Streptomyces venezuelae ATCC 10712: one gene and its partner. The protein of the gene in region 1 interacts with the protein of each later gene in a pairwise test. Links are inferred from orthologs where the notes say so. Each region holds a gene or a part of one and is shown in the gene's direction. Other genes may lie near its edges. The genes, in order: leuS and ligA.

What was found.
Region 2: the proteins of leuS (region 1) and ligA interact in binary tests that used the Escherichia coli proteins (3 or more experiments, as listed by UniProt). The link is inferred for Streptomyces venezuelae ATCC 10712 from one-to-one orthologs.

The regions. Positions count from the first base shown.
Region 1 is NZ_CP029197.1:2,538,926-2,553,269, reverse strand. What follows is about bases 4,139-7,539. They hold leuS (leucine--tRNA ligase), read left to right. Parts: upstream 4,139-4,453; coding sequence 4,454-7,339; downstream 7,340-7,539. Other genes in these bases: DEJ43_RS11650 (hypothetical protein), read left to right, coding at 7,475-7,539. Also shown: DEJ43_RS11680 (helix-turn-helix transcriptional regulator), read right to left, coding at 1-779; DEJ43_RS11675 (MFS transporter), read left to right, coding at 881-2,314; DEJ43_RS11670 (hypothetical protein), read left to right, coding at 2,452-2,685; DEJ43_RS11665 (glycosyltransferase 87 family protein), read right to left, coding at 2,664-4,004; more of DEJ43_RS11650, read left to right, coding at 7,540-8,221; DEJ43_RS11645 (DegV family protein), read left to right, coding at 8,301-9,146; DEJ43_RS11640 (ComEA family DNA-binding protein), read left to right, coding at 9,256-10,284; DEJ43_RS11635 (ComEC/Rec2 family competence protein), read left to right, coding at 10,434-13,043; DEJ43_RS11630 (winged helix-turn-helix domain-containing protein), read left to right, coding at 13,101-13,724; DEJ43_RS11625 (MFS transporter), read left to right, coding at 13,730-14,344.
Region 2 is NZ_CP029197.1:5,569,165-5,583,038, forward strand. What follows is about bases 5,769-8,699. They hold ligA (NAD-dependent DNA ligase LigA), read left to right. Parts: upstream 5,769-6,109; coding sequence 6,110-8,290; downstream 8,291-8,699. Other genes in these bases: DEJ43_RS25885 (methionine synthase), read left to right, coding at 5,769-6,094; DEJ43_RS25895 (putative bifunctional diguanylate cyclase/phosphodiesterase), read left to right, coding at 8,613-8,699. Outside these bases: DEJ43_RS25855 (cysteine desulfurase family protein), read left to right, coding at 1-1,022; DEJ43_RS25860 (N-acetylmuramoyl-L-alanine amidase), read right to left, coding at 1,050-1,724; tRNA 2-thiouridine(34) synthase MnmA, read left to right, coding at 1,786-2,931; DEJ43_RS25870 (alpha/beta fold hydrolase), read right to left, coding at 2,965-3,747; DEJ43_RS25875 (LOG family protein), read left to right, coding at 3,845-4,384; DEJ43_RS25880 (SDR family oxidoreductase), read left to right, coding at 4,392-5,090; more of DEJ43_RS25885, read left to right, coding at 5,093-5,768; more of DEJ43_RS25895, read left to right, coding at 8,700-10,727; Asp-tRNA(Asn)/Glu-tRNA(Gln) amidotransferase subunit GatC, read left to right, coding at 10,834-11,130; Asp-tRNA(Asn)/Glu-tRNA(Gln) amidotransferase subunit GatA, read left to right, coding at 11,136-12,632; DEJ43_RS25910 (hypothetical protein), read left to right, coding at 12,638-12,871; Asp-tRNA(Asn)/Glu-tRNA(Gln) amidotransferase subunit GatB, read left to right, coding at 12,888-13,874. UniProt on the Escherichia coli protein: DNA ligase that catalyzes the formation of phosphodiester linkages between 5'-phosphoryl and 3'-hydroxyl groups in double-stranded DNA using NAD as a coenzyme and as the energy source for the reaction.

The DNA.
Region 1 (14,344 bases):
ACCGAGAGGGAGACCGAGGTCAACCGGACCTGGCCCACCCGCGCGTGACGGAAGACCTTCACCCGCGTCCCCGGCGGCACCACGTCGCCGCTGCGCCACAGCCGGACGAACTCCGGACTGGCCTCCGCCAGCGCCCGTACGTACTCCTCCCAGGCGGGCTCGCCCACATGGCGTCCGTACGCGCCCCGCAGCTGGGCCACCATCAGCGGCAGCTCCCGCTTCCGGTCGACCACCGGGCAGGTGGGGCCGGGCATGCTGAACAGCGTCCACAGCACGTTGCGCACGCCGAACGGGCCGGTGTCCAGGTCGTCGCGCCCCTCCGGGAAGAAGAGCCGCTCGTACATGGTGTTGGTCGCGAGCACGTCGTACCGCGCGTTGTAGAGCACCGCCGGGTGCGGGTCCAGGGCGTCGAGGATGCCCTGGATCTCCGGGCTCACCACCGCGACGTCCGCGGCCGATCTCTCCGGCTCGAACGGCACCTCGGCCAGGTGGTACAGGTGCTCGCGCTCGGGCCGGTCGAGCCGGAGCGTGCGGGCGACGGCGTCGAGCACCTGCGCCGAGGCGTTGATCGGGCGCCCCTGCTCCAGCCAGGTGTACCAGGTGACGCCGACACCGGAGAGCTGGGCGACCTCCTCGCGGCGGAGCCCCGGCGTGCGGCGACGGAGCCCCGGCGGCATCCCCACGTCCTCCGGTGTCACCCTGGCGCGGCGGCTGCGCAGGAACGCGGCCAGTTCCGGTCGTCGGCGCCGCTGCGCCGGTACTGCTGCCACGATCGTCACACCCCCATGGTCGAGTCCCCGTGCCGCCGTTGCCAGGTGGTGTCAGTACCAGCATCAGCGGGCTCTCGTTACCCGTATCCGATCGAGGTCACGCTCGACGCATGACCTCGACCACAACACGTCCCGCACTCAGTAAAGACGGTGGCACCGACAATCGCCCCGGACTGTTGCTGGGCGTGGTCCTCGCCGCCCAGTTCATGGCGCTCCTCGACGTCTTCATCGTCAACGTCGCCGCACCCACGATCCGCGCCGAACTCTCCGCCTCCGGCGCCGCGCTCCAGCTCGTGGTCGCCGGATACACCATCGCCTACGCCGTGTTGCTGATCACCGGAGCCCGCCTCGGCGACCTGCTCGGACACCGCCGGATGTACCTCGCCGGCCTCGCCCTCTTCACCGCCGCGTCGCTCGCCTGCGGACTCGCCGCGGACACCGGCCAGTTGATCGCCTTCCGGCTCGTCCAGGGCGCCGGCTCCGCCCTGATGATCCCTCAGGTCCTCAGCCTCATCCAGCGCAACTTCACCGGCGAGCACCGGGTGAAGGCCCTCAGCGCCTACTCCGCCGTCCTCGCCACCGGAGCCGCCGCCGGACAGGTCGTCGGCGGCGTCCTGGTGAGCGCCGACCTCTTCGGCACCGGCTGGCGCCCGGTCTTCCTCGTCAACGTCCCGATCGGCGTCGCCCTGCTCGCCCTCGGCGCGCGGATCCTGCCCCGCGACGCCCGGACCGGCCCCACGCGCGCGCGTGCCCTCGACCTGCCGGGCCTCGTGCTCCTCGCCGCCGCCGTGTCCCTGCTGACCGTCCCCCTGGTCCTCGGCCAGGAACAGGACTGGCCGCTGTGGTCCTGGCTCTCGCTGGGCGGCTCCGTGGTCCTCCTCGCGCTCTTCGGCGCGTACGAGTCCCGGCTCGCCCGGCGCGGCGGCGCGCCGCTCATCGCGCCCCGGGTGCTGCGGCTCCCCGGCATGGGCCGGGCCATCCTGTGGATCACCGTGTCGATGGGCGTCAACGCCGGGTTCCTGTTCACCCTCACCCTGCACCTCCAGGGCGGGCTCGGGCACAGCGCCCTGCGCGCCGGACTGACCTTCGGCCCCGCCGCCGTGGTCTTCGGCGCCATCGGCCTGACCTGGCGGCGCTGGCCCGCCCGGCTGCACCGCGCGCTGATCCCCGGCGGGTTCCTCCTCGGCGCCGCGGGCGCCCTCGCCATCGGAGGGCTGCTCGCGGACGGCGGCACCGGCGGCTGGGGGCTCTACCCGGCCCTCGGTGTCTTCGGAGCGGGCGTCTCACTGGCCTTCAGCCCCGCCCTGACCGGCGCGCTGGCCACCGTACGGCCCGAGGACGCGGCCGACGCGAGCGGACTGCTCGCCACCGTCACCCAGCTCGGTCAGCTCATCGGGGTCGCCGCCTTCGGCACGCTCTTCCTCGGCGCGGTGACCGCACCCGGGGCGCAGAACTCCGCCGACGCGCTGCGGACGACCATGCTCGGCCTGGCCGTCGCCGCGGTCGCCGGCGCGCTGGCCGGGCTGCCGCGCCGAGCACGCTGACCCTCTTGCGGGGCCATGGCAGAATCGGACGGCCGGAGGGGGACGAAGATCCGGACGGGAGGGTGGCCCTAGTGCTCGGCGAAAACGGCGGGGTGTCCTATGGGTGCACGGCCTGCGGCCACAGCTGGAGCTGACTGATGGGTGCACACAGGCGGAAGTGCGACTGGTGCGGCAGCGGCACGCCCATCGTGCGCGACATGGATCCCGTCAACCCGGGGTTCCAGTACTGGTGCGAGGAGTGCGCGCGGGCGCTGATCATAAAAGGCGACCCCATCGAGACCTACCGCGAGCTCGAAGGGGAGCCGATCTACGGCCGGCTCCTCGACGAGCACTGCACCCTCAAGCGCTTCTACTCCTTCGCCACGGCCTGAGCCTTCACGGCCGCCCGGTCCGTCGCCACGGCGTGATCCTCGCCCTGACCCGGCGCCACGACCTGATCCTTCGCCTCGGCCCCATCCTGCGCCTCAGCCCGGTCCTTGGCCGCCGCCCCACGCCGCAGCGTCCACGCGTACCCCACGAGCAGCGCCGTCGCCGTCAGCGGATAGATCGCGGACAGCACCATCTGACCCGCGTTCTGGTCCAGTTCGGGCCGCCCCGGGTCGTGCGGAACCCACCACAGCGCGAACGAGGCGAAGGCCAGCGCCACCGCCCCCGTCGCCGGCCACGCGCGCGTGGCGCGGTCCGCGAGCAGGATCAGCAGCGGCACGCACCAGACCCAGTGGTGGGACCAGGAGATCGGGCTGATCATCAGCGCCGTGAACGCGCAGACGATCACCGCGACCGCCTTGTCGCCGCGCACCGCCGCCCGTACCGCGAGGACCATCGCCGCCCCGCCCAGGACGGCCGCCGTCACCGCCCACCACATGCCCGGGTCGTCGGTGTGCATCAGCCGGGCCAGGACCCCGCGGATCGACTGGTTGGCGGTCTCCTCGGCGAAGCCGACCCGGCCGGTCTCGAACAGCGTCTGCGTCCAGAACCGCTTCGAGTCCGCCGGCAGCGCGAGCGCCACCGCCAGCGTCGTCCCCAGGAAGACCCCGGTCGCGGTCGCGGCCGTGCGCAGCCAGGTGTTCCCGGTCCGGTCGCGGCGCCACAGCAGCAGACCCGCGACGAGCAGCAGGACCACGAAGAGCCCCGGTGTGAGCTTCACCGCGGTCGCCAGGCCGATCCCGAGACCGGCCCAGCGGCTGTCCCGGCGGCGGGTGAGGTCCCAGAGCACGGCCACGGCTATGAGCAGGTTGATCTGGCCGTACCGCAGCGTCGTCCAGACCGGCTCGCACCAGACCACGACCGCGGCGACCCACAGTGTCGTACGCCACAGGTCCGCACGGGACAGCGACGGGCGGACGAGCCGCAGCGACAGCTGGACCAGCGCCACGACCAGCAGCAGGTTCCCCGCGGTGGTGAGCGTCCGCATCAGCGGCACGCCCACCAGGGTCAGCGGGACGAACAGCAGGGCCGCGAAGGGCGGGTACGTCATGCCGAGGTTCGCCGAGGTGGCGCGCATCGCGTACAGGTCGCCGCCGGCCCGGACCGTCTCGCCCTCGGCCCGGTAGACCATGACGTCGAGCATGTTCACGTGGGCGAGGCGTTGCGCCACCCAGAAGGCCGTGAACGAGAGCAGGCAGACCGCCGCGGCGGTGACCAGGGGCCACGGCCGGGCGCGGGTTTTGGAGAGCACGGAGACGGACACAGTCGGCGACCCTACCCGGCAGGTCAGGAGGGCTCCGAGAATCGATTTGGAGATCTGCCGGGGAGCCGGTTAATGTTCTGTCTGTCGCCGCGAGGGAAACCGAAACGGAGACGGAAACAAGCAAGGGGCTATAGCTCAGTTGGTAGAGCGCCTGCATGGCATGCAGGAGGTCAGGAGTTCAATTCTCCTTAGCTCCACAGAAAAGAAGCGGGTCACCCGGATCGGGTGGCCCGCTTCTTCGTATACGGCTTCTTGGCACGCCGTGCCCTGCGGTACCCTGACGCCATGCGTGCCGTACGCCTTCTGCTTACCGAGCCGCGCTGATCAGTCCCGGCGGACGACAGACATCCGCCGGAGTCGGCGCGGCGTCCCCTCCTGTGCGAGGGGATTTTTCATTTCACGGCAGTCCGTGGCAGTGGGCAGAGACGATCGATGGAGCTTCAAGGACCATGACCGAGATCAATACGGCCGCCGAGACGGCGGCCCCGCATCGCTACACGGCGGCCATGGCCGCCGACATCGAGGCACGCTGGCAGGACTTCTGGGACGCGGAGGGCACCTACGAGGCCCCGAACCCCGCCGGAGACCTGGCGGGCGACCCCGCGGTCGCCGCCCGGCCCAAGAAGTTCATCATGGACATGTTCCCGTACCCCTCGGGTGCGGGCCTGCACGTCGGCCACCCGCTCGGCTACATCGCCACGGACGTCTTCGCCCGCCACGCGCGCATGACCGGCCACAACGTGCTGCACACCCTCGGCTTCGACGCCTTCGGCCTGCCGGCCGAGCAGTACGCCGTGCAGACGGGCACGCACCCGCGCGTGTCCACCGAGGCCAACATGGAGAACATGAAGGTCCAGCTGCGCCGGCTGGGCCTGGGCCACGACAAGCGCCGGTCGTTCGCCACGATCGACCCGGACTACTACAAGTGGACCCAGTGGATCTTCCTGCAGATCTACAACTCCTGGTACGACGACGAGGCCAAGAAGGCCCGGCCGATCGCCGAGCTGGTCGAGCAGTTCGAGAACGGCACCCGCGAGATCCCCGGCACCACGCGCGCGTGGAGCGAGCTGAGCCCCGCCGAGCGCTCCGACGTCCTGGGCGAGTACCGCCTGGCGTACGCCTCCGACGCGCCCGTCAACTGGTGCCCCGGCCTGGGCACGGTCCTGGCCAACGAGGAGGTCACCGCCGACGGCCGTTCCGAGCGCGGCAACTTCCCCGTCTTCAAGTCCAAGCTGCGCCAGTGGAACATGCGGATCACCGCCTACGCGGACCGCCTGCTGGACGATCTGGACGCGCTGGACTGGCCCGAGGCCATCAAGCTCCAGCAGCGGAACTGGATCGGCCGCTCCGAGGGCGCCCGCGTCGACTTCCAGGTCGGCGACACCGGCGCCATCACCGTCTTCACCACCCGCCAGGACACCCTGTTCGGCGCCACCTACATGGTGCTGGCCCCGGAGCACCCCCTGGTCGACGGCGCCGCGAAGATCGTCCCGGCGGCCTGGCCCGAGGGCACCCACGACGTGTGGACCGGCGGACACGCCACCCCGTCCGAGGCCGTCGACGCCTACCGCAAGCAGGCCGCCTCCAAGTCCGACGTCGAGCGGCAGGCCGACGCCAAGGAGAAGACCGGCGTCTTCACCGGCGCCTACGCGACCAACCCGGTCAGCGGCGAGCAGATCCCCGTCTTCATCGCCGACTACGTCCTGATGGGCTACGGCACCGGCGCCATCATGGCCGTCCCCGCGCACGACAGCCGCGACTTCGCCTTCGCGCGCGCCTTCGAGCTGCCGATGCGCTGCGTCGTGCAGCCCGCCGACGACCGTGGCACCGACCCGTCGACCTGGGACGAGGCCTTCTCCTCGTACGAGGCCGAGCTGGTCAACTCCTCCAACGAGGACATCACGCTCGACGGCCTGGGCGTCGTCGAGGCCAAGGCGAAGATCACCGCCTGGCTGGCCGACCGCGGCATCGGCGAGGGCACCGTCAACTTCCGGCTGCGCGACTGGCTGTTCAGCCGCCAGCGCTACTGGGGCGAGCCCTTCCCGATCGTCTACGACGAGGACGGCGTCGCCCACTCGCTGCCCGAGTCGATGCTGCCGCTGGAGCTGCCGGAGGTCGAGGACTACTCGCCGCGCACCTTCGACCCGAACGACGCGGACACCCAGCCGGAGACCCCGCTCTCCCGCAACGAGGACTGGGTCAACGTCACCCTGGACCTGGGCGACGGCGCCGGTCCGCGCCGCTACCGCCGCGAGACCAACACCATGCCCAACTGGGCCGGTTCCTGCTGGTACGAGCTGCGCTACCTGGACCCGCACAACGCCGAGAAGCTGGTCGACCCGGCCGTCGAGCAGTACTGGATGGGCCCCCGCGAGGGCATGCCGACCGGCGGTGTCGACCTGTACGTCGGCGGCGCCGAGCACGCCGTGCTGCACCTGCTGTACGCGCGCTTCTGGTCCAAGATGCTGTTCGACCTGGGCCACATCTCGTCGGCCGAGCCGTTCCACAAGCTGTACAACCAGGGCATGATCCAGGCCTTCGTCTACCGGGACGCGCGCGGCATCGCCGTGCCGGCGGCCGAGGTCGAGGAGCGGGACGGCGCCTTCTGGTACGAGGGCGAGAAGGTCAGCCGCGTCCTCGGCAAGATGGGCAAGTCCCTGAAGAACGCCGTGACGCCGGACGAGATCTGCTCCGAGTACGGCGCCGACACCCTGCGCCTGTACGAGATGGCGATGGGTCCGCTGGACGTGTCGCGCCCCTGGGACACGCGCGCGGTGATCGGCCAGTACCGGCTGCTGCAGCGGCTCTGGCGCAACATCGTCGACGAGTCGACCGGCGAGGTCACCGTCGTCGACACCCCGGCCGACGAGGACACCCTGCGTGCCCTGCACAAGGCCATCGACGGGGTCGCGCAGGACATGGTCGCGATGCGCTTCAACACCGCCATCGCCAAGATCACCGAGCTGAACAACCACCTGACGAAGTCGGGCGGCGCGATCTCCCGGCAGGTCGCCGAGCAGCTGGTGCTGCTGGTCGCCCCGCTGGCCCCGCACATCTCCGAGGAGCTGTGGCGCAAGCTGGGCCACACCGACTCGGTCGTCCACCAGGACTTCCCGGTCGCCGACCCGGCGTACGTCGTCGACGAGACCGTGACCTGCGTCGTGCAGATCAAGGGCAAGGTCAAGGCACGCCTGGAGGTCTCCCCGTCCATCACCGACGCGGACCTGGAGGCGCTGGCGCTGGCCGACCCGCACGTGGTCGCGGCGCTCGGCGGCGCGGAGATCCGCAAGGTCGTCGTGCGGGCCCCGAAGCTGGTCAACATCGTCGCCGGCTGACGGCCCGGTCACCCCGGCATAGGGGTTTCCCCTACGGGCAGGTTGGGGGTTCCGATGGAACCCCCGGCCTGCCCGTTCCGTTTACCGTGGAGGAACCACATCCGTGGGGACAGGACGGACGCCGGAGGGGCGCACATGGAAGCCGCGATTATCACGATCATGGCCCTGCTCTTCTTGTCGTTCGTGGCGCTCGGGGTCTTCGTCACGGTGAAGGCGGTCAAGGCCGCCAAGCGAGGCGTCGACCGCACCATCGACCAGGCACGGCGCACGGTCGAGGACACCACACTGCGGGCCAAGAGCTTCGGCCAGGCCGGAGTCACCGGCGAGCTGGCCAGACTGCGGCTCTCGCTGCGCACCTCGATGCGCGCCACGCAGGAGGCGCTGCACGCCGGGGTCGGCGAGGACGCCTCGCTGAAGGAGTCGCTCGACCTGTTCCACCGGCTCAGCGCCCACGGGCTCGAACTGGACGAGGACCTCAAGCGCCTCGAGCGGGAGCCCGACCGCGCCTGGGTGGCCGCGCAGCTCCCCGAACTCACCGCGCGGACCGAGCGGATCACCGGCTCCGCCGACGCGCTGCGGCGCGCCGCCCGGGACCGGGCCCTGAAGTTCGCCGAGGACGACCTGTCGGCACTCAGTGCCCAGATCGACGTCGAAGCCGGCGCGCTGCGGCACTGGACGACGGGCCCGGAGACCACGCCGGAAGCCACGGGTACGGGTCCTGGGACGTCCCGGCCTTCCTCCTCGGGGAACCACCGGCCGGCCGCCGCCCCCGGGAACGCGGGTCCCGCGACGGGCGGCGAGCCGTCCGCGATCACCGCGCCCGACCCGCGGCGGACCGCGTACCCGTGGGAGAAGTCGGCCCGCCCGGAGACCACCACCTGACGGACCGACGGACGCCCGGCCGTGCCCCGCTGGGGGGCCGGGCTGCCGTGCGGCCGTCTCGGCGGGTAACCTCCCGCTCATGTCCCGGCATGTCGCGATCGTCACCGATTCCACGGCCTATCTGCCACGCCAGACGAGGGAGCGGCACGCGATCACCACGGTCCCGCTGACCGTCGTCATCGGCGACCGAGCCCTTGAGGAGGGCACCGAGATCTCGGCCAAGGCCCTTGCCGAGGCCTTGCAGAAGAAGCGGTCCGTCACCACCTCGCGGCCCAGCCCGGAGGTCTTCGCCGAGGCCTACCGCGAGGCAGCCGAGGCCGGGGCGAGGAGCATCGTCTCCCTCCATCTGTCCGCCGAGGTCTCCGGGACCTACGACGCGGCGGTGCTCGCGGCGAAGGACGCCCCTGTTCCCGTGCGGGTGGTGGACACCCGGATGATGGGCATGGCCCTGGGTTTCTGCGCCCTCGCGGCGGCCCAGGTCGCCGAGGCGGGCGGCTCGCTCGACGAGGCCGTCGCCGCCGCCGAGAAGCGCGCGGCGGGAACCTCCGCGTTCTTCTACGTCGACACCCTGGACTATCTGCGCCGCGGCGGGCGCATCGGCGCCGCGCAGGCGCTGCTCGGCTCCGCGCTCGCGGTCAAGCCGCTCCTCGAACTCGACGGCGGACGGATCGAACTGCGGGAGAAGGTGCGGACGGCCTCGAAGGCCATCGCACGCCTTGAGGAGATCGCCGTGGAGCGGGCGGGCTCCGGCGCCGTCGACATTGCCGTCCACCACCTCTCCGCGCCCGAGCGGGCCGGCGTCCTCGCGGACCGGCTCAGGGAGCGGCTGCCGGGCATGGCGGAACTGCACGTCAGCGAGGTGGGCGCGGTCATCGGCGCGCACACGGGACCCGGGCTGCTCGCGGTCGTCGTCTCACCGCGCTGAGCCCCGGCGGTCGCTCGTGAGGGTGACGGGGTTCTCCACAGGCGGGGCCCTGTCCACAGAACGAGGATGAGTCCCGCACGGGGTGGCGCTGATTCCTACCGTCATCCGCATGACTCTTCGTACACGCATCGCATCGACCACCCCCGGCGCTCCGTCCAGCGGTCCCGGGAGGGCGCCCGGATCAGACGGGCGAAGCCGCCCAGGAGCCCGTGGTGCGCCGCCCGGGCGGGCCAGGAGGCGGTCCCGGGCGCGGCGGGCCGGCACGGCTCCCGAGACCCTTGTACGGGGTCGTGGGGACGCGCTTTTCCCCGCGGCCGCTGGGACCGCGGCGGCCTCGCCGGGTGAGGTGCAGGGGGAGGTGACCGCGCGGGATGGGGCGCCGGGAGCGGTGGGGCGGGTGTCCGCGCCGCCCGGGGCGCGGGAGCGGCTGGCGGTGGCGCTGCGGGAGCGGACGCCGGTGTGGCTGCAGACTCGGTGCGGACTCGAACCGAGGGCGCTGGCCGCGCTGACGGTCGTCCTGGTCGTGGCCGCGGTTCTCGCGGCCGGCTACTTCTGGACGGGGCGGCCGGAGCCGGTGCGCGCCCCCGAACTCGTCCGCGCCGCCGTCCCCGCAGGCCCCGCCGCCACGCCCGCCGCGCGCACCGGCCCGCTTACCGGACCGGCGCCGGGGCCCGCCGCGACGGGCGCGCCGAAGGTGATCGTCGACGTCGGCGGAAAGGTGCGCAGGCCCGGGGTCCTCACCCTGCCCGCGGGCTCGCGGGTGGCGGACGCCCTGCATGCGGCGGGCGGGGTGAAGCCAGGCGCCGATCTCACCGGACTCAACCGGGCCCGCGTCCTGTTCGACGGGGAGCAGGTGCTCGTCGGCCTGCCGGGGGCGCCGGTCGGCGGCTCCGGCGGTGCCTCGGGGGCGGGCGCGGGGAGCGGGGCCGGGGGCGGTGGACCCGGGGTGCCGCTGAGCCTCAACACGGCCACGGTGGAGCAGCTCGACACCCTTCCGGGGGTCGGCCCGGTCCTCGCCCGGCACATCGTCGACCATCGCACCGAGCGGGGCGGCTTCCGGTCGGTGGGGGAACTGCGTGAGGTCAACGGCATCGGTGAGCGCAGGTTCGCCGATCTCCGACCGCTGGTCCGGCCGTGACGCGGTACGAGGCGGCGGCGGGGGTCGATCCCCCGGCCGACCCGGCGGCCGGGGCGTGGGCTGGGGCGCCAGCCGGGGCCGGGGGCGCGGCTGGTGCCGGGCGACCGGGGACTCAGGGGGCTGTCCGCGACGACGGGCGGGGCGATGGGCTGTACGGCGGACGTGGTGACGGGCCCTTCCGTGACGAGGGGCCCACGGATCTCAGGCTGGTGCCGCTCGCGGTCGCTGCCTGGGTGGCGGCGGCCTGTGCCCTCGGTGCCCCAGGGTGGTGGTCAGTGGCCGGAGTGACGGTCGCTCTGGTCGGAGCCGCCGTCCTGTGGGCGCCGGCCGCGGCCCGGTGGTTCGCCGGCCCGGATCGGCCGGGTGAGCCGCGCCCGACGGAGGGCGGGGCGGAGGCCGGGACGCTACGGCGGGGCACGCCGGGCGGACGGCTGCGGGCGACCGCCTGCGCCGGGGTCCTGCTGTGCGCGGCCGCCGGGGCGACCTCTGCGGGCCTGCACGCGGCGGACCTGCGCCGCGGCCCCGTCCCCGCCCTGGCGCGGGAGTACGCGCGGGCGCAGCTCGAGGTGACGGTGACCTCCGACCCGCGGCTCACCCGGCCCCGTGTGAGCGGCAGCGCGACCGTACCCGTGTCCGTCGTCCTCGACGGTGAGGTGACCAGGGCCGAGCGGCCGGGCGGTGCGGCCCACCGGACCAGGGCGCCGGTGCTGCTGATCGTGCCGCCCGGAGCGGCGAGGGACGCGTGGCTGCGGCTGCTGCCCTCCACCCGGCTGGAGGTCGACGCCCGGCTGGTGCCGCCCACGCAGCCCGGCGACCCCTTCGCGGCCGTGCTCAAGGTGGACCGGGGGCCGCCCCGGATCGTCGGCCGTCCCAGCGCGCTGCAACGGACGGCGGGGGAGCTGCGCGCCGGGCTGCGGCGGGTCACCGACGGTCTCGATCCGGACGCGCGGGCCCTGTTGCCCGGTCTGGTCGTGGGGGACACCTCCCGGATCGGGACCGAGCTGCGGGACGCCTTCCAGGCGACCGATCTCACTCATCTGCTCGCCGTGAGCGGAAGCAACCTGTCCGTCGTGCTGCTCCTGCTGGTCGGCCGCCCCGGGCGGGCGCACGAGGTGGAGCGGGGCGGGCTCGCGCCCCGGATCGGGCTCTCGCTGCGGGGCTCGGCGCTGGCCGGGGGAGCGTTGACGCTCGCCTTCGTGGTCGTCTGCAGGCCCGATCCGAGCGTGCTGCGTGCCGCGGCCTGTGGGCTGGTGGTGCTGCTCGCGATCGGGACCGGTCGGCGGAGGTCGCTGATCCCCGCGCTGGCCACCGTCGTTCTCGTCCTGGTGCTCTACGACCCCTGGCTCGCCCGGAGTTACGGCTTCCTGCTCTCGGTGCTCGCCACCGGGGCCCTGCTCACGGTGGCCCCGCGGTGGAGTGAGGCGCTGCGGATGCGCGGGGTGCCCGATCGGTTGGCGGAGGCGCTGGCGGCGTGTCTGGCGGCGCAGGCGGTGTGCGCTCCCGTCGTGGTGGTCTTCGCCGGCCGGGTGAGCCTGGTCGCGATCCCGGCGAACCTGTGCGCGGAGCTCGCGGTGGCGCCCGCGACGGTCTTCGGCTTCGCCGCGCTGGCCCTGGCGCCGGTGTGGACTCCGGCCGGGGAGGGCCTGGCGTGGGTGGCGGGCTGGCCCGCCGGGTGGATCGCGCGGGTGGCCCGTGCGGGTGCGGCGCTGCCGGGGGCGGAGATGAGCTGGCCGGGCGGGTGGTGGGGCGGGGCGGCCCTCGCGTTGATCACGGTCGTGGTGGTGCTCGGGGCGCGCAGACTGCCGTACCGGGGGCCGATGGCCCTGCTGGTCGCCGTGCTGCTCCTGCTCGTGGTGGCCCGACCGGCGCCCCTGACCCGGTGGGTCGGCGGATGGCCGCCGCCGGGCTGGGTGTTCGCGATGTGCCAGGTGGGGCAGGGGGATGCGACGGTGCTCGCGGCGGGCGGGGACGCCGCCGTCGTGGTGGACGCGGGCCCCGACCCCGTACCGGTGGACCGTTGTCTGCGGGAACTCGGGGTGCGGCGGGTGCCGTTGCTGCTCCTGACCCACTTCCACGCGGACCATGTGGCCGGCTTGCCGGGGGTGTTGCGGGGCCGGTCGGTCGGGGCGATCCAGGTGACGGGGCTCGAAGAGCCGCCCGCCCAGGCGGCGTTCGCGCGGAGGACGGCGGCCGCCGCGCGGGTGCCGCTGATCCCCGCCGGGCTGGGGGAGCGGCGGCGGGTGGGGGCGTTGGAGTGGCGAGTGCTCTGGCCGATGGCGGGGCCCGGGGCGGCGGCGACCGGCTCGGGGGCTGCCGGTGGCGGTGGCGAGGCCGGTGGCGGTACCGGGGCCGGTGACTCCGGGGGTTCCAGTGGCTTCGGTGGGGGTGACGGGCCGAACGATGCCAGCGTCACCTTGCTGGTCACGGTCGCCGGACGGCTGACGCTGCTGCTCCTCGGTGACTTGGAGCCGCCGGCCCAGCGGGCGTTGCTGCGGGCTCATCCGGATCTCGCGCCGGTGGACGTGCTCAAGGTGGCCCACCACGGCTCCGCCCATCAGGACCCGGGGCTGATGCGGGCCGTGCGGCCGAGGCTCGCGCTGGTCTCGACGGGCAGCGGCAATCCCTACGGGCATCCGTCGCCGAGAACGGTGGAGTCGTTGCGGGCCGGCGGGGCGCGGGTGCTGCGGACCGACCTGGACGGGGCGATCGCGGTCGTGGGGGCCGGGCCCGGGCTGACGGCCGTGGCGGGAGGAGAGTGAGGCAACGGTGTAAAGGAATGCTTGTAAAGAAGTCTTTCTAAAGCTAGCTTTACATACATGCAGGAGGAGAGCAGTGACCAGCGGCCCGAGGGCGAGCAGCCCAGGAGCATTCGACTCACCGACCCGCGAGCCCTGCGGGCCTACGCGCACCCGCTGCGGCTCTCCCTGGTGGGGCTGCTGCGCAGTAGCGGGCCCTTCACGGCTACCCGGGCCGCCGAGCTGACCGGGGAGTCCGTGGCCAGCTGCTCGTACCACCTGCGGATACTCGCCAAGTACGGGCTCGTGGAGGAGGCGCCCGGCGGGCGGGGGCGGGAGAAGCCCTGGCGTGCCACGGCCCGGTACACGGAGTGGCCCGAGTACAGCGAGGACGCCGCCGTCGCGCAGGCGGCGGGGGCGCTGACCGCGGTGGTCGCCGAGCGGTACTTCGAGCGGGTCGTCCGTGCCATGGGGAACCGGCACCGGCTGCCGAAGGAGTGGCAGGAGGCCGAGCAGTTCGGCGACTCCCTGCTCTACCTCACCCCCGAGGAGCTGGCCGATCTCGGGGCACGGATCGAGGCGCTGCTCCGGCCCTACGAGGCCCGCGAGTCCGACCCGTCCCTCCGGCCGGAGGGCGCCGGGCCCGTCAGCGTGCTGCGGGTCGCCTACCTGGACCTGGACGTACCCGACAGAGAGAAGGAGTGAGCAGGGTGGCCCTCGTGGAACGCGTACCGGCGCTGCTGCGCGAGCGGACCTTCCGCCGCTACTGGACCGGGCAGACCGTCTCGCTCGCCGGGGACCAGATATCGCTCATGGCGATCCCGCTCGCCGCCGTCCTCGTCCTCGGGGCCGACGCGGCGGCGATGGGCTGGCTCAAGGCGGCCGAGTTGCTGCCCGCACTCCTGCTCAACCTGCCCTTCGGTGCCTGGGCCGACCGGCAGGCCAGCCGCAGGCGTGCCATGATCGCGACCGATCTGGGACGGGCGGGGCTGGTCCTCAGCCTCCCCGTGGCCTACGCCCTCGACGCGCTGACGCTCACCCAGTTGTACGTGGTGGCGTTCGGGATCGGCGCGCTCACCGTGCTCTTCGAGGTCTGCAACACCACGCTCTTCGTGGCGCTCGTCCCCACCGAGCGGTACGTGCAGGCGAACTCCCTGGTCAACGGCAGCCGGTCGACGGCGTGGCTGGCGGGGCCAGGGGTCGGCGGACTGCTCGTGCAGTTGCTGACCGCGCCCTTCGCCCTGGTCGCGGACGCCCTCACGTATCTGGTGTCGGCCGGGTACCTGGCCCGGATCAAGCCGGTCGAGCCGCCGCCGGCACCAGTG
Region 2 (13,874 bases), 3.0 Mb from region 1 along the record:
GCGAGACCCTCGCCGCCGCGCTCGGCGCGCGGCCGAGCGAGGTCGTCTTCACCTCCGGCGGCACCGAGGCCGACAACCTCGCCGTGAAGGGCCTCTACTGGTCCCGCCGCGACGCCGACCCCCGCCGCACCCGCGTCCTCGCCAGCCCGGTCGAGCACCACGCGGTGCTCGACGCCGTCGACTGGCTCGCCACCCACGAGGGCGCGGACGTCGAGTACCTCCCGGTCGACCGGTACGGCCGGGTGCATCCCGAGACGCTGCGCGAGGCGATCGCCCGGGATCCCGACTCCGTCGCGCTCGCCACCGTCATGTGGGCCAACAACGAGATCGGCACCGTCCTGCCGGTCCGCGAACTGGCCGATGTCGCCGCCGAGTTCGGCGTGCCGCTGCACGCCGACGCCGTCCAGGCCGTCGGCCAGGTCCCGGTCGACTTCGCCGCCTCCGGGCTCGCCGCGATGACCGTATCCGGCCACAAGATCGGCGGCCCCTACGGCATCGGCGCCCTGCTCCTGGGTCGCGAGCACACCCCCGTGCCCGTGCTGCACGGCGGCGGGCAGGAGCGGCACGTCCGCTCCGGCACCCTCGACGTGCCGGCCGTCGCCGCATTCGCCGTCGCCGCGCGGCTCGCCACCGAGCGGCGCGAGGAGTTCGCCCGCGAGGTCGGCGCCCTGCGCGACGAGCTCGTGGCCGCCGTGCGGGCGCTCGTCCCCGATGTGATCCTCGGCGGCGACCCCGTCGAGCGGCTGCCCGCCAACGCCCACTTCACGTTCCCCGGCTGCGAGGGAGACTCCCTGCTCCTGCTGCTCGACGCCGCCGGGATCGCCTGCTCCACCGGCTCGGCCTGCACCGCCGGCATCGCCCAGCCCAGCCACGTCCTGCTCGCCACCGGTACCGACCCGGACCTGGCCCGGGGCACCCTGCGCTTCTCGCTGGGCCACACCTCCACCAAGGAGGACGTCGCGGCGGTCGCGGACGCGATCGGCCCGGCGGTGGAGCGGGCGAGGACCGCGGGCCTCAGCTGAGCCGCGGCGCGCCCGCGTCGAAGGCACTCACGCGCGTGCCTTCGACGCCTCCCGCACCAGCTTCAGATAGCGGTCCCAGTCCCAGTGCGGACCCGGGTCGGTGTGGTCGGTGCCCTCGACCTCGACGTGCCCGATGATGTGCCGCCGGTCCACGGGTATCCCGTGGCGGGCGCATATGTCGGCGGCCAGCCGCGCCGACCCGGCGTACATCGCGGCGGTGAAGTCCTGCGGCCGGTCGACGAAGCCCTCGTGCTCGATGCCGACGCTCCGCTCGTTCATGTCGCGGTTCCCGGCGTGGAAGGCCACGTCGAGCTCGCGGATCATCTGCGCCACGTGACCGTCCTTGCGGACCACGTAGTGCGCGGCGGCGCCGTGCGCCGGGTCCTTGAAGACCTTCAGGGCGGAGGCGTAGCTCCCCTGGACGACGTGGATCACCACCCGGTCGATCGTGTAGGCGTCGGGCCGGTCGGCCCGCCGCCAGTTCGCCCGGGACGCCGCCGTCCATTCGGCGGGCTTGTGGTCCAGCTCGCCCTCGACCCGCTTCTTCTCCATTCCCGGCAGCCGCCACCACAGCCGCCCCAGCTCGTCCCCGGCCACCGCGACCGTGCCCACGGCGGCGGCCGCGCCGCCGATCAGCACGGCCCGTCGCCCCACCCGGCGGCGGTCCGCCCCGCTCCCCGTGTCCTTCGACTTGCTCCCCATGCCGGAGAGAACGCTTACTAACGCGACCGTGGTTCCCGGCGCCCCGTACCCTGGTAGGGCTATGACTAAGACTCTCCGCGTCCTCGCCGCCATGTCCGGCGGAGTGGACTCCGCCGTCGCCGCCGCCCGCGCCGCCGAAGCCGGTCACGACGTCACCGGTGTGCACCTCGCCCTCTCCGCGAATCCGCAGTCCTTCCGTACCGGAGCGCGCGGCTGCTGCACGATCGAGGACTCCCGTGACGCGCGCCGGGCGGCCGACGTCATCGGCATCCCCTTCTACGTGTGGGACCTCGCCGAGCGCTTCCGCGAGGACGTCGTGGACGACTTCGTCGCGGAGTACGAGGCCGGCCGCACCCCCAACCCGTGCCTGCGCTGCAACGAGAAGATCAAGTTCGCGGCGCTGCTCGACAAGGCGCTCGCCCTCGGCTTCGACGCGGTCTGCACCGGCCACTACGCCACGGTCGTCCTGAACGAGGACGGCTCGCGCGAGCTGCACCGCGCCTCCGACATGGCCAAGGACCAGTCGTACGTGCTCGGCGTGCTCGACGAGAAGCAGCTGGCGCACGCGATGTTCCCGCTGGGCGACACGCTCACCACGAAGGACGAGATCCGGGCGGAGGCCGAGCGGCGCGGGCTCGCGGTCGCGAAGAAGCCCGACAGCCACGACATCTGCTTCATCGCCGACGGCGACACCCAGGGCTTCCTCGCCTCCCGGCTCGGCAGGGCGGAGGGCGACATCGTCGACGAGGCCGGCGCCAAGGTCGGGACCCACGAGGGTGCCTACGGCTTCACCATCGGCCAGCGCAAGGGCCTGCGGATCGGCCACCCCGCCGCCGACGGCAAGCCGCGTTACGTCCTGGACATCTCGCCGGTGAACAACACGGTGACGGTGGGCCCGGTCGAGGCCCTCGACGTCACCGCGCTCACCGCGATCAAGCCCCGCTGGTGCGGCACCGCCCCGGAGGGCGAGGGCCGCTACACCGCCCAGCTCCGTGCCCACGGCGGCGAGACCGAGGTGACGGCGTCCCTGGCGGACGGCGAGCTCACGGTCTCCTTCGACGAGCCGGTCCGCGGCGTGGCCCCGGGCCAGGCGATCGTGCTGTACGACGGCACGCGCGTGGTGGGCTCGGCGACGATCGCCACGACGGTACGGCGCACGAGGACCGCCCCGGAGGCGGCCCCCGAGGCGGCCCCCGCGACGGCGTAGCCCCCGGCCCGCCCGGTCACGGTCGCGGCCTGCTCAGGCCGCCTCCGCGGGCTCCCGCTCTTCGCCGAGGAACTCCTCGAGGACCGGGGCGAGGACGTGCGGCGCCACCTCGTGCGTCTGGCCCGTCAGGGTGCGGTGCCGGGCCCGGGGGAGGGCCGCCGTCACGGCGCGGGCCACCTGCCGGGTGCCCGCCGGGCTGGCGCCCCCGTCGACCACCAGCACGCGCGCGTGCACCCGCGCGAGGAGCCGCTCCGGCACCGCCCCGTCGCCGAGCACCGCGAGGTCGTACGCGAGGGTGTGCGCCAGCTCCGCCAACCCGGGCCGCAGCCCCGCGGGCACCGTCGACTCCGCGAGGAACAGGTCGAGCGCCTCGGCCGGCCGGCCCCCGCCGAGCAGCTCCGCCACCCGCCGCCGCTCGGCCGCCGCCGCGTACGGCGGCTCGAACACCGTCACCGCCCCGGCCGGCAGACCGGCGGCCACCGCGGCGAGGACCAGCGCGCCCCCGGTCCCCGTCCCGTGCAGCGCCGCCCCCGGACCCGCCGCCGCGACCACCGCGGCCAGGTCCTCGACCTCCCGCTCCACCGCGTACGGCCCGCCGTCCCCGCTGCCGCCGCGCCCCCGCCGGTCGTACGCCACGACCGAGAAGCGCCGGGCCAGGAGCCCGCCCAGCAGCCGCTCGCCCGCCGCCGTGCCCAGTGCCCCGCTCACCAGGACCAGCGGCGGCCCCTCGCCGTACCGCTCGTACGCGATCGGCGTCCCGTCCCGCGACACGACCCGTCCCCGAACCCCGGCCGGCGGGGTGCTCACCTCATCCATGGCAGGTGAGACCGGAGCCGCCGCCCGAACTCATCGCCCCGCGGCGGGATTTCCCGGAGGAATTCTGAAGTCCCTGGTCAGGGCCTACGGTGGGGCCATGAACATCTGTGTCTTCCTCTCCGCGGCCGACCTCGACGAGCGCTACACGGGCCCCGCCCGGGACTTCGCGCGCCTCCTCGGGAAGGCGGGTCACACCCTGGTCTGGGGCGGCTCCGACACGGGCCTGATGAAGGTCGTCGCGGACGGCGTCGAGGAGGCCGGCGGCCGGCTCGTGGGCGTCTCCGTCGACTTCCTCGCCCACAAGGCCCGCCCGGGCGTCGACGAGATGGTCGTCGCCAAGGACCTGGCCGAGCGCAAGGCGCTCCTGCTCGCCAAGTCCGACGCGATCGTGGTCATGGTCGGTGGCACCGGCACCCTCGACGAGGCCACCGAGATCCTGGAGCTGAAGAAGCACGGCAAGCACTCCAAGCCGGTCGTCGTGCTCAACACGGCGGGCTTCTACGACGGCCTCAAGGACCAGTTCCGCCGGATGGAGGAGGAGGGCTTCCTGCCCGTCCCCCTGGCCGGCCTCGCCCTGTTCGCGGACGACGCCCCGACGGCCCTGGCCCACCTGGAGGAGAACATCGCCTCCCGCTGATGCGAGCATGGTGACCATGGCTACACATGTGATCACCGGAGCCGGTTCCGGCATCGGCGCGGCCGTCGCGCGCCGCCTCCACGCGCGCGGGGACGAGCTCGTGCTGCACGCCCGCGACGCGGGGCGGGCCAAGGAGCTCGCCGGACGGTTCCCCGGCGCGCGGACGCTCGTCGGAGACCTCGCCGACCCGGACCGGCTCTCCTGGGCGTTCTCCCACCAGAGCCTGCCCGAGCGGGTGGACGGCCTGCTGCACATCGCGGGCGTCGTCGACCTCGCACCGGTCGGGGACCTGACCCCCAAGACCTGGCACCACCAGCTCAACGTCAACCTGATCGCCCCGGCCGAGCTCACCCGGCACTTCCTGCCCCAACTGCGGGTCTCCCAGGGCCACGTCGTCTTCGTGAACTCGGGCGCCGGGCTCGCCGCGCACGCCGAGTGGAGCGCGTACGCCGCCTCCAAGCACGGCCTCAAGGCGCTCGCCGACTCCCTGCGCCACGAGGAGCACGGCAACGGCGTGCGGGTCACCTCGGTCTACCCGGGCCGCACGGCGAGCCCCATGCAGGCCAAGGTGCACCAGCAGGAGGGCAAGGAGTACGACCCGTCGCGGTGGATCGACCCCGAGTCCGTCGCGACGGCGATCCTCACCGCGATCGACCTCCCGCGCGACGCGGAGATCAACGACCTCACCGTTCGACCGGGGCGGTAGCCATGGGAGACGACACCAAGCTCTTCGGGTCCGCCACCGGCGTCGGCTCCCTGCCCGGCGGCGACGCCCGCGAGGCCGCGAAGACCGTCACCGGGTCCTTCGAGGACTTCCCGTTCCTCGCCGAGCTGCCCGCCCGGGGCCCCGGCGCCGACATGATCGGCCGGACCGTCGGCATGCTCGTCGACCTCTACGCGCACGTGGAGCCGAGCGGCTGGCGGATCAGCGACCGGCCCGGCCGCGACACCAAGCGCGCCCGGTCCTGGCTCGGCGAGGACCTGGACGCCCTGGAGGAGTTCACCCAGGGGTACGAGGGACCGCTCAAGGTGCAGGCCGTGGGCCCCTGGACGCTCGCCGCCGCCCTGGAGCTGCGCGGCGGCGAGGCCGCCCTCGGGGACGCCGGCGCCTGCCGCGACCTGGTGGGCTCGCTCGCCGAGGGGCTGCACGGCCACCTCGCGGAGCTGCGCAAGCGGATCCCGGGGGCGGAGCTCGTCCTCCAGCTCGACGAGCCCTCGCTCACCGCCGTGCTGCGCGGCCACGTCCGTACCGCCAGCGGCTACCGCACCTACCGGGCCGTCGACCGGCAGGTCGTGGAGAGCGCCCTGCGCGAGGTCGTCGCCGTCCACGACGGGCCGGTGGTCGTCCACTCCTGCGCCCCCGACGTGCCGTTCGCGCTGCTGCGGCGGGCCGGCGCGGCGGGCGTCTCGTTCGATTTCTCGCTCCTCACCGAACGTGACGAGGAGCCGATCGGCGAGGCGGTGGAGGCCGGCACGAAGCTCTTCGCCGGTGTGGTGCCGTCCACCGACACGGCATTGTCGGACCCGGGCGGTAGCGTCATGGGTGTCAGGACGCTGTGGCGCAGGCTGGGGCTGAATCCGGGGACTCTCGCCGAGTCCGTGGTCGTCACCCCCACGTGCGGGCTCGCGGGCGCGTCGCCCGCCTACGCCCGCGCGGCGCTCGCCCACTGCGCCAGAGCGGCACGGTCGCTCGCGGACAACCCTGAGTAACGGGAGGACGAAACGGTGGCAGTCGAACAGGGGGCCCTGCCCGCCGAGGCACGGGAGAAGCACGCCGAGCTGGCCGAGCAGATCGAGGAGCACCGCTTCCGGTACTACGTGAAGGACCAGCCGGTCATCAGCGACGGCGAGTTCGACAAGCTCCTGCGCGCCCTGGAGGCGCTGGAGGAGGAGTACCCGGAGCTGCGCACGCCGGACTCCCCGACCCAGAAGGTCGCGGGGCAGTACGAGACCGACTTCACGTCCGTCGAGCACCGCGAGCGGATGCTCTCCCTGGACAACGCCTTCGACGACGAGGAGCTCACCACCTGGGCCGACCGGGTCGCGCGGGACGTCGGCACCCCCGACTTCCACTATCTGTGCGAGCTCAAGGTCGACGGCCTCGCGGTGAACCTGACGTACGAGCACGGGCGGCTGACCCGGGCCGCGACCCGCGGTGACGGCCGCACCGGCGAGGACATCACGCCCAACGTCCGGACGATCGCCGACATCCCGGAGCGGCTGCGCGGGGACCGCGTCCCGGACCTCGTGGAGATCCGCGGCGAGGTCTACTTCCCGATGGAGGCCTTCGAGGGGCTCAACGCCCGCCTGGTGGAGGCCGGTGACAAGCCCTTCGCCAACCCGCGGAACGCGGCGGCGGGTTCGCTCCGCCAGAAGGACCCCAAGGTCACCGCCTCCCGGCCGCTCCACATGGTCGTGCACGGCATCGGCGCCCGGGAGGGCTTCGACATCTCCCGGCTCTCCGACACGTACGAGCTCCTCCACGAGTGGGGCCTGCCCACCGCCAAGCACAACAAGGTGGTCGGCTCGCTCGGCGAGGTGCGGGAGTTCATCGCGTACTTCGGGGAGAACCGTCACTCCGTGGAGCACGAGATCGACGGGGTCGTCGTCAAGCTCGACGAGATCCCGCTCCAGGGCCGGCTCGGCTCCACCGCGCGCGCCCCGCGCTGGGCGATCGCCTGGAAGTACGCGCCGGAGGAGGTCAACACCAAGCTGATCGACATCAAGGTCGGCGTCGGCAGGACCGGCCGGGTCACCCCGTACGCGCAGGTGGAGCCGGTGACGGTGGCCGGTTCCGAGGTGGAGTTCGCCACCCTGCACAACCAGGAGGTGGTGAAGGCCAAGGGCGTCCTCATCGGCGACACGGTGGTGCTGCGCAAGGCCGGTGACGTCATCCCGGAGATCCTCGGGCCGGTCGCCGACCTGCGGGACGGCAGCGAGCGGGAGTTCGTGATGCCCGCCGAGTGCCCGGAGTGCGGGACGCCGCTGAAGGCGATGAAGGAGGGCGACATCGACCTCCGCTGCCCGAACGCCCGGACGTGCCCGGCCCAGCTGCGGGAGCGTCTGTTCTTCCTCGCCGGGCGCCAGTGCCTGGACATCGAGAACTTCGGCGCGGTGGCCGCGGCGGCGCTGACCCGCCCCCTGGAGCCGGCCGAGCCGCCGCTGGTGGACGAGGGCGACCTCTTCGACCTCACCATCGAGCAGCTGCTGCCGATCAAGGCGTACGTGCTGGACCCGGACAGCGGGCTGCCCCGGCGGGACCCGAAGACCGGCGAGGAGAAGATCGTCACGGTCTTCGCCAACCAGAAGGGCGAGCCGAAGAAGAACGCCCTGGCGATGCTGGAGAACATCGCGGCCGCGAAGACGCGCCCGCTGGCCCGCTTCATCAACGGGCTGTCGATCCGGCACGTGGGGCCGGTCGCGGCCGAGGCGCTGGCCCGTGAGTTCCGCTCCCTGGAGCGGATCGAACAGGCGAGCGAGGAGGAGCTGGCGGCGGTCGACGGCGTCGGCGGGATCATCGCGGCCGCGGTGAAGCAGTGGTTCTCCGAGGAGTGGCACCGCGAGATCGTGCGCAAGTGGCGGGCGGCCGGGGTGAGTCTGGAGGACGAGGGCGCGGGGGAGGACGTGGGCCCGCGTCCGCTGGAGGGGCTGACGGTCGTCGTGACCGGGACGCTGGAGAACTTCACCAGGGATGGCGCAAAAGAGTCCCTCCAGAGCCTCGGAGCGAAGGTGACCGGTTCCGTTTCGAAGAAGACCTCCTTCGTGGTGGTCGGTGAAAACCCTGGTTCGAAGTACGACAAGGCGATGCAGCTGAAAGTTCCGGTTCTGGACGAGGACGGCTTCAAGGTCCTGCTCGAACAAGGGCCCGAGGCCGCTCGGGAGGCCGCCGTCCCCGTCGCGGAGTAGCCTCCCGGCCCCCTCGCGACGGCCGCGCGAAGCTCACCCGTTCGGCGCATACCAGATCGTTACGGGTGGCCGGGTCGCATTCGGGCAAGACAGGGAGAGCGCTGCCCGTCGAAGCCCTCGGCGGCCTAGTGTGGTGACCGTGCGCCCAGTCCTGCACGGCCGCGCGAGGGCTGAGCCGGTCGTGGCGCCAGGACAACGGCCCCGTGGCACGACGCACGGCCGCCCGACAGCGGCCGTACGACGGACCGGCCGGACGACGTACGGCCGCCTGACCGCGGCCCATCGCACACCGACGGCACCGCCGCCTGTGAGAGGGACGGAAATGGAACCGACCGAGAGCGCCGCCCCGGTCCCACGGCCGCACGGCCGTGTGGCGCCCGAGGGCTTCACCTCCCGGCTGCCCGCAGCCGTGGTGGGCATCGCCGCCGTCGTACTCGTCGCGGGCCTCCAGCAGGCCCTCACCGCCGGCCACGGACTCTTCCCCGACGGGGTCACCGGCTGGTCCCTCGCCGTCCTCACCGGACTCATCGTCGGCCACCTGGTCGCCCTGGGCCGGGACCGCTGGTGGGGCGGCACCGGCTCCGGCGCCGCCCTCACCCTCGCCGTCCTCCTGCTGTACGGCTGGGTGCCCGCCGGACTGGTCTCCATGACCGTCGTCGCCCTGGTCGGCGCCGCCCGCCGGCACCGCTGGCGCCAGGGCGTGCTGCACGGCGCCGCCGACGTCCTCGGCGTGGCCGTCGCCGCCCTCGTCCTCGCCCTCTTCGGGGACGTCCCCACCGTCGAACAGCCCTGGCAGCCCCTCGACTGGACCATCGGGGACCTCCCGGAAGTCGTGCTCGCCGCCGCCACCTATCTCGTGGTGACCCGGCTCCTGCTGTGGTACACGCTCGCCCCCCAGGGCCGCGGCCTGCCCACCGTCGCCCGCACCGCCCTCCTGCGGCAGGGCCTCGTCGCCGTCGCCCTCCTCGGCATCGCCCCGCTGATCTGCGTCGTCGCCGCCAGCAGCCCCGTCCTGCTGCCGCTCTTCGCCGTCCCCCTCATCGCCCTCGACTCCACCCTGTGGATCGCCCGCGCCCGCGCCGAGGAACAGCTCCGCGACCCGCTCACCGGCCTCCCCAACCGCCAGTGGCTGCTCGAACGCGCCTGGACCGCCCTCGAGGAGGCCGAGGGCGAAGGGGCCCGCGCCGCCCTCGTGCTGATCGACCTCGACCGCTTCCGGTCGGTCAACGACACCCTCGGGCACCTCGCGGGCGACCGGCTGCTCCTCCAGATCGCCGAACGGCTCCGCCTCGCGCTGCCCCGCGGCGCCGAGGCCGCCCGGCTCGGCGGCGACGAGTTCGCCGTCCTGCTGCCCACCGCCGACTCCACCACCAGCGCCCAGCGGGTCGCCCGCCACCTCGTCGCCGAACTCTCCTCCCCGCTCGACCTCGACGGGCTCACCCTCGTCCTGGAGGCCAGCGCGGGCGTCGCCGTCTTCCCCGACCACGCCCTCGACGCCGAAGGCCTGCTGCGCCGCGCCGACGTCGCCATGTACCAGGCCAAGCGGGACCGCACCGGCGTCGAGGTCTACGAGTCCAAGCGCGACTCCAACACCCCCGACCGGCTCGGCCTCCTCGGCGACCTCCGCCGCGCCCTCGACGCCGGCGAGGTCGAACTCCACTACCAGCCCAAGGTCCAGTTCGACGGCCAGGTCGCCGGCCTCGAAGCCCTCGTCCGCTGGGTCCACCCCGAGCGCGGCAAGGTCCCGCCGGACGAGTTCATCGCGATCGCCGAGTCCTCCGGCCTGATGCCCCACCTCACCGAGTACGTCCTGGAGACCGCCCTCGCCCAGGTCGCCCGCTGGCGCGCCCAGGGGCTGAACGTGCCGGTCGCCGTCAACGTCTCCCCGCGCGACGTCCACACCCCCGGCTTCGCCGGCGCCGTCGCCGCCCGGCTCGCCCGCCACGGCGTCCCGGCCGGCGCGCTCCAGCTGGAGATAACGGAGCACGTGCTGCTTGAGGACCCCCAGCGGGCCGCCGACACGCTCAACGGCCTCACCGGCCACGGCGTGAAGATGTCGCTCGACGACTTCGGCACCGGCTACTCCTCCCTCGTCCATCTGCGCCGCCTGCCCGTCAGCGAACTGAAGATCGACCGCTCCTTCGTCGCCCGGCTCGCCGTCGACACCGAGGACGCCGAGATCGTCCGCTGCACCGTCGACCTCGCCCACTCGCTCGGCCTCCTCGTCGTCGCCGAAGGAGTGGAGGACGACGAGACCTGGGAGCGCCTGCGCGACCTGGGCTGCGACGCCGTCCAGGGCTGGCTGGTCGCCGCCGCGATGCCGCCCGGTGAGGCCACCGCCTGGCTCCTCGCCCGAGGCGAGCACGGCTGGCGCCGCCCCGCCGACATCGCGGCCGAACTGGCCGTGGACCACCCCTCCGGCCAGGTCGTCCAGTAGGCCGTGTCACCCCGGCGCGACGACCCCGGGCAAACCGTTTCACGGGCAGCGGCACCGGCCCCATAGGATGGGCCCACACCATCAAGCTCACCCCGTGAGGATCCGCATGCCTGGCATCACGCGCGAGGAGGTCGCCCACCTCGCACGGCTGGCGCGTCTGGAGCTGAAGGGCGAAGAACTCGATCACTTCGCCGGCCAGCTCGACGACATCATCGGCGCGGTCGCCCGCGTCTCCGAGGTCGCCGACCAAGACGTACCGCCGACCTCCCACCCGCTGCCGCTGACCAATGTCATGCGCGCGGACGAGGTCCGTCCGTCGCTCACCCCCGAGCAGGCGCTCTCCGGCGCCCCGGCCCAGGAGCAGCAGCGTTTCAAGGTGCCGCAGATCCTGGGGGAGGACTAACAGTCATGACGGACAACATCATCAAGCTCACCGCGGCCGAGATCGCCGGGAAGATCGCCGCCGGCGAGCTGACCGCCGTCGAGGTCACCGAGGCGCACCTCGCCCGCATCGAGGCCGTCGACGAGAAGGTCCACGCCTTCCTGCACGTCGACCGTGAGGGCGCGCTCGCCCAGGCCCGTGCCGTCGACGAGAAGCGCGCCCGCGGCGAGAAGCTCGGCCCGCTCGCCGGTGTGCCGCTCGCGCTCAAGGACATCTTCACCACCGCCGGCATGCCGACGACCGTGGGCTCGAAGATCCTCGAGGGCTGGATCCCGCCGTACGACGCGACCCTGGTCAAGAACCTGAAGGCCGCCGACGTCGTCATCCTCGGCAAGACCAACATGGACGAGTTCGCGATGGGCTCCTCGACGGAGAACAGCGCGTACGGCCCGACCGGCAACCCCTGGGACCTGACCCGGATCCCCGGCGGCTCCGGCGGCGGCTCCTCGGCCGCCCTCGCCGCGTACGAGGCCCCGCTGGCCATCGGCACGGACACCGGCGGTTCGATCCGCCAGCCCGCCGCCGTCACCGGCACCGTCGGCGTCAAGCCGACCTACGGCGGCGTCTCCCGCTACGGCATGGTGGCCTTCTCGTCCTCCCTCGACCAGGGCGGCCCCTGCGCCCGTACGGTCCTGGACGCGGCGCTCCTGCACGAGGCCATCGCCGGGCACGACCCGCTCGACTCGACCTCCATCGACGCCCCGGTCCCGCCGGTCGTCGAGGCCGCCCGCAACGGCTCGGTCGCCGGCATGCGCGTCGGCGTCGTCAAGCAGTTCCGCGGCGAGGGCTACCAGGCCGGTGTCGTGCAGCGCTTCGACGAGTCCGTCGAGCTGCTGAAGTCGCTCGGTGCCGAGATCGTCGAGCTGGACTGCCCGACCTTCGACCTCGCCCTGTCGGCGTACTACCTGATCGCGCCGTCCGAGTGCTCCTCGAACCTGGCCCGCTTCGACGCCATGCGCTACGGCCTGCGGGTCGGCGACGACGGCACCCGTTCGGCCGAGGACGTCACCGCCCTCACCCGTGAGGCCGGCTTCGGCGACGAGGTCAAGCGCCGCATCATCCTCGGTACGTACGCGCTGAGCTCCGGCTACTACGACGCGTACTACGGCTCGGCGCAGAAGGTCCGGACCCTCATCACCCGCGAGTTCGAGAAGGCCTTCGAGGACGTGGACGTGATCGTCTCCCCGACGACCCCCACCACCGCCTTCCCGATCGGCGAGCGCGCCGACGACCCGATGGCGATGTACCTCGCGGACCTGTGCACCATCCCGACCAACCTGGCCGGCAACGCCGCCATGTCGCTGCCCTGCGGCCTGGCGCCCGAGGACGGTCTGCCGGTCGGCCTGCAGATCATCGCTCCCGCCATGAAGGACGACCGGCTGTACAAGGTCGGCGCCGCCGTCGAGGCCGCCTTCGTGGAAAAGTGGGGGCACCCGCTGCTTGAGGAGGCTCCGTCGCTGTGAGTGCCATGGCAAAGAAGGCCAAGAACTTCAAGAAGTCCAAGACCGGCGTCTACGTGTCGCTCGCGACGACCGCGTTCGGCGCGATCAGTGTCGCGAAGCAGGCCAAGCTGGCCCGCAACGACCACGACATGCTGCGGCTGATCGACTCCGCCGTGTCCGCCGCCGCCATCGTTACCGGCCTGGCGATCCTCTACCGGGAGCTCAAGCGCCTGGGCGACGACGACGTCCTGCTGGGCTGAGAGGGAAAGTCTCACCGTGACTGTCACTGAACTGCTGTCGTACGAAGCGGCACTCGCCGAGTACGACCCCGTCATGGGCCTCGAGGTCCATGTCGAGCTCGGCACCAAGACGAAGATGTTCTGCGGCTGCTCGACCGAGCTGGGCGCGGAGCCGAACTCGCAGACCTGCCCGACCTGCCTGGGTCTGCCGGGCTCGCTGCCCGTCGTCAACGCGATCGGCGTCGAGTCCGCCATCAAGATCGGCCTCGCGCTGCACTGCGAGATCGCCGAGTGGTGCCGCTTCGCCCGGAAGAACTACTTCTATCCGGACATGCCGAAGAACTTCCAGACCTCCCAGTACGACGAGCCGATCGCCTTCAACGGCTACCTGGACGTCCAGCTGGAGGACGGCGAGGTCTTCCGCGTGGAGATCGAGCGCGCCCACATGGAGGAGGACACCGGCAAGTCGCTGCACGTCGGCGGCGCCACCGGCCGTATCCACGGCGCGTCCCACTCGCTGCTCGACTACAACCGGGCCGGCATCCCGCTCATCGAGATCGTCACCAAGCCGATCGAGGGCGCGGGCGAGCGGGCCCCCGAGGTCGCCAAGGCGTACGTCGCCGAGCTCCGCGAGCTGATCCGTGCGCTCGGCGTGTCCGAGGCGCGCATGGACAAGGGCCAGATGCGCTGCGACGTGAACCTGTCGCTGCGCCCGCACGGCACCAAGACCTTCGGCACCCGCTCGGAGACGAAGAACGTCAACTCGCTCCGTTCGGTGGAGCGCGCGGCCCGCTTCGAGATCCAGCGTCACGCCGCGGTGCTGTCGTCCGGCGGCTCGATCGTGCAGGAGACCCGTCACTTCCACGAGGACGACGGCTCCACCACCTCCGGCCGCATCAAGGACAACGCCGAGGACTACCGGTACTTCCCGGAGCCCGACCTGGTTCCCGTCGCCCCGGCCCGCGAGTGGGTCGAGGAGCTGCGGGGCGGTCTGCCCGAGCTGCCGCGGGTGCGCCGCAACCGG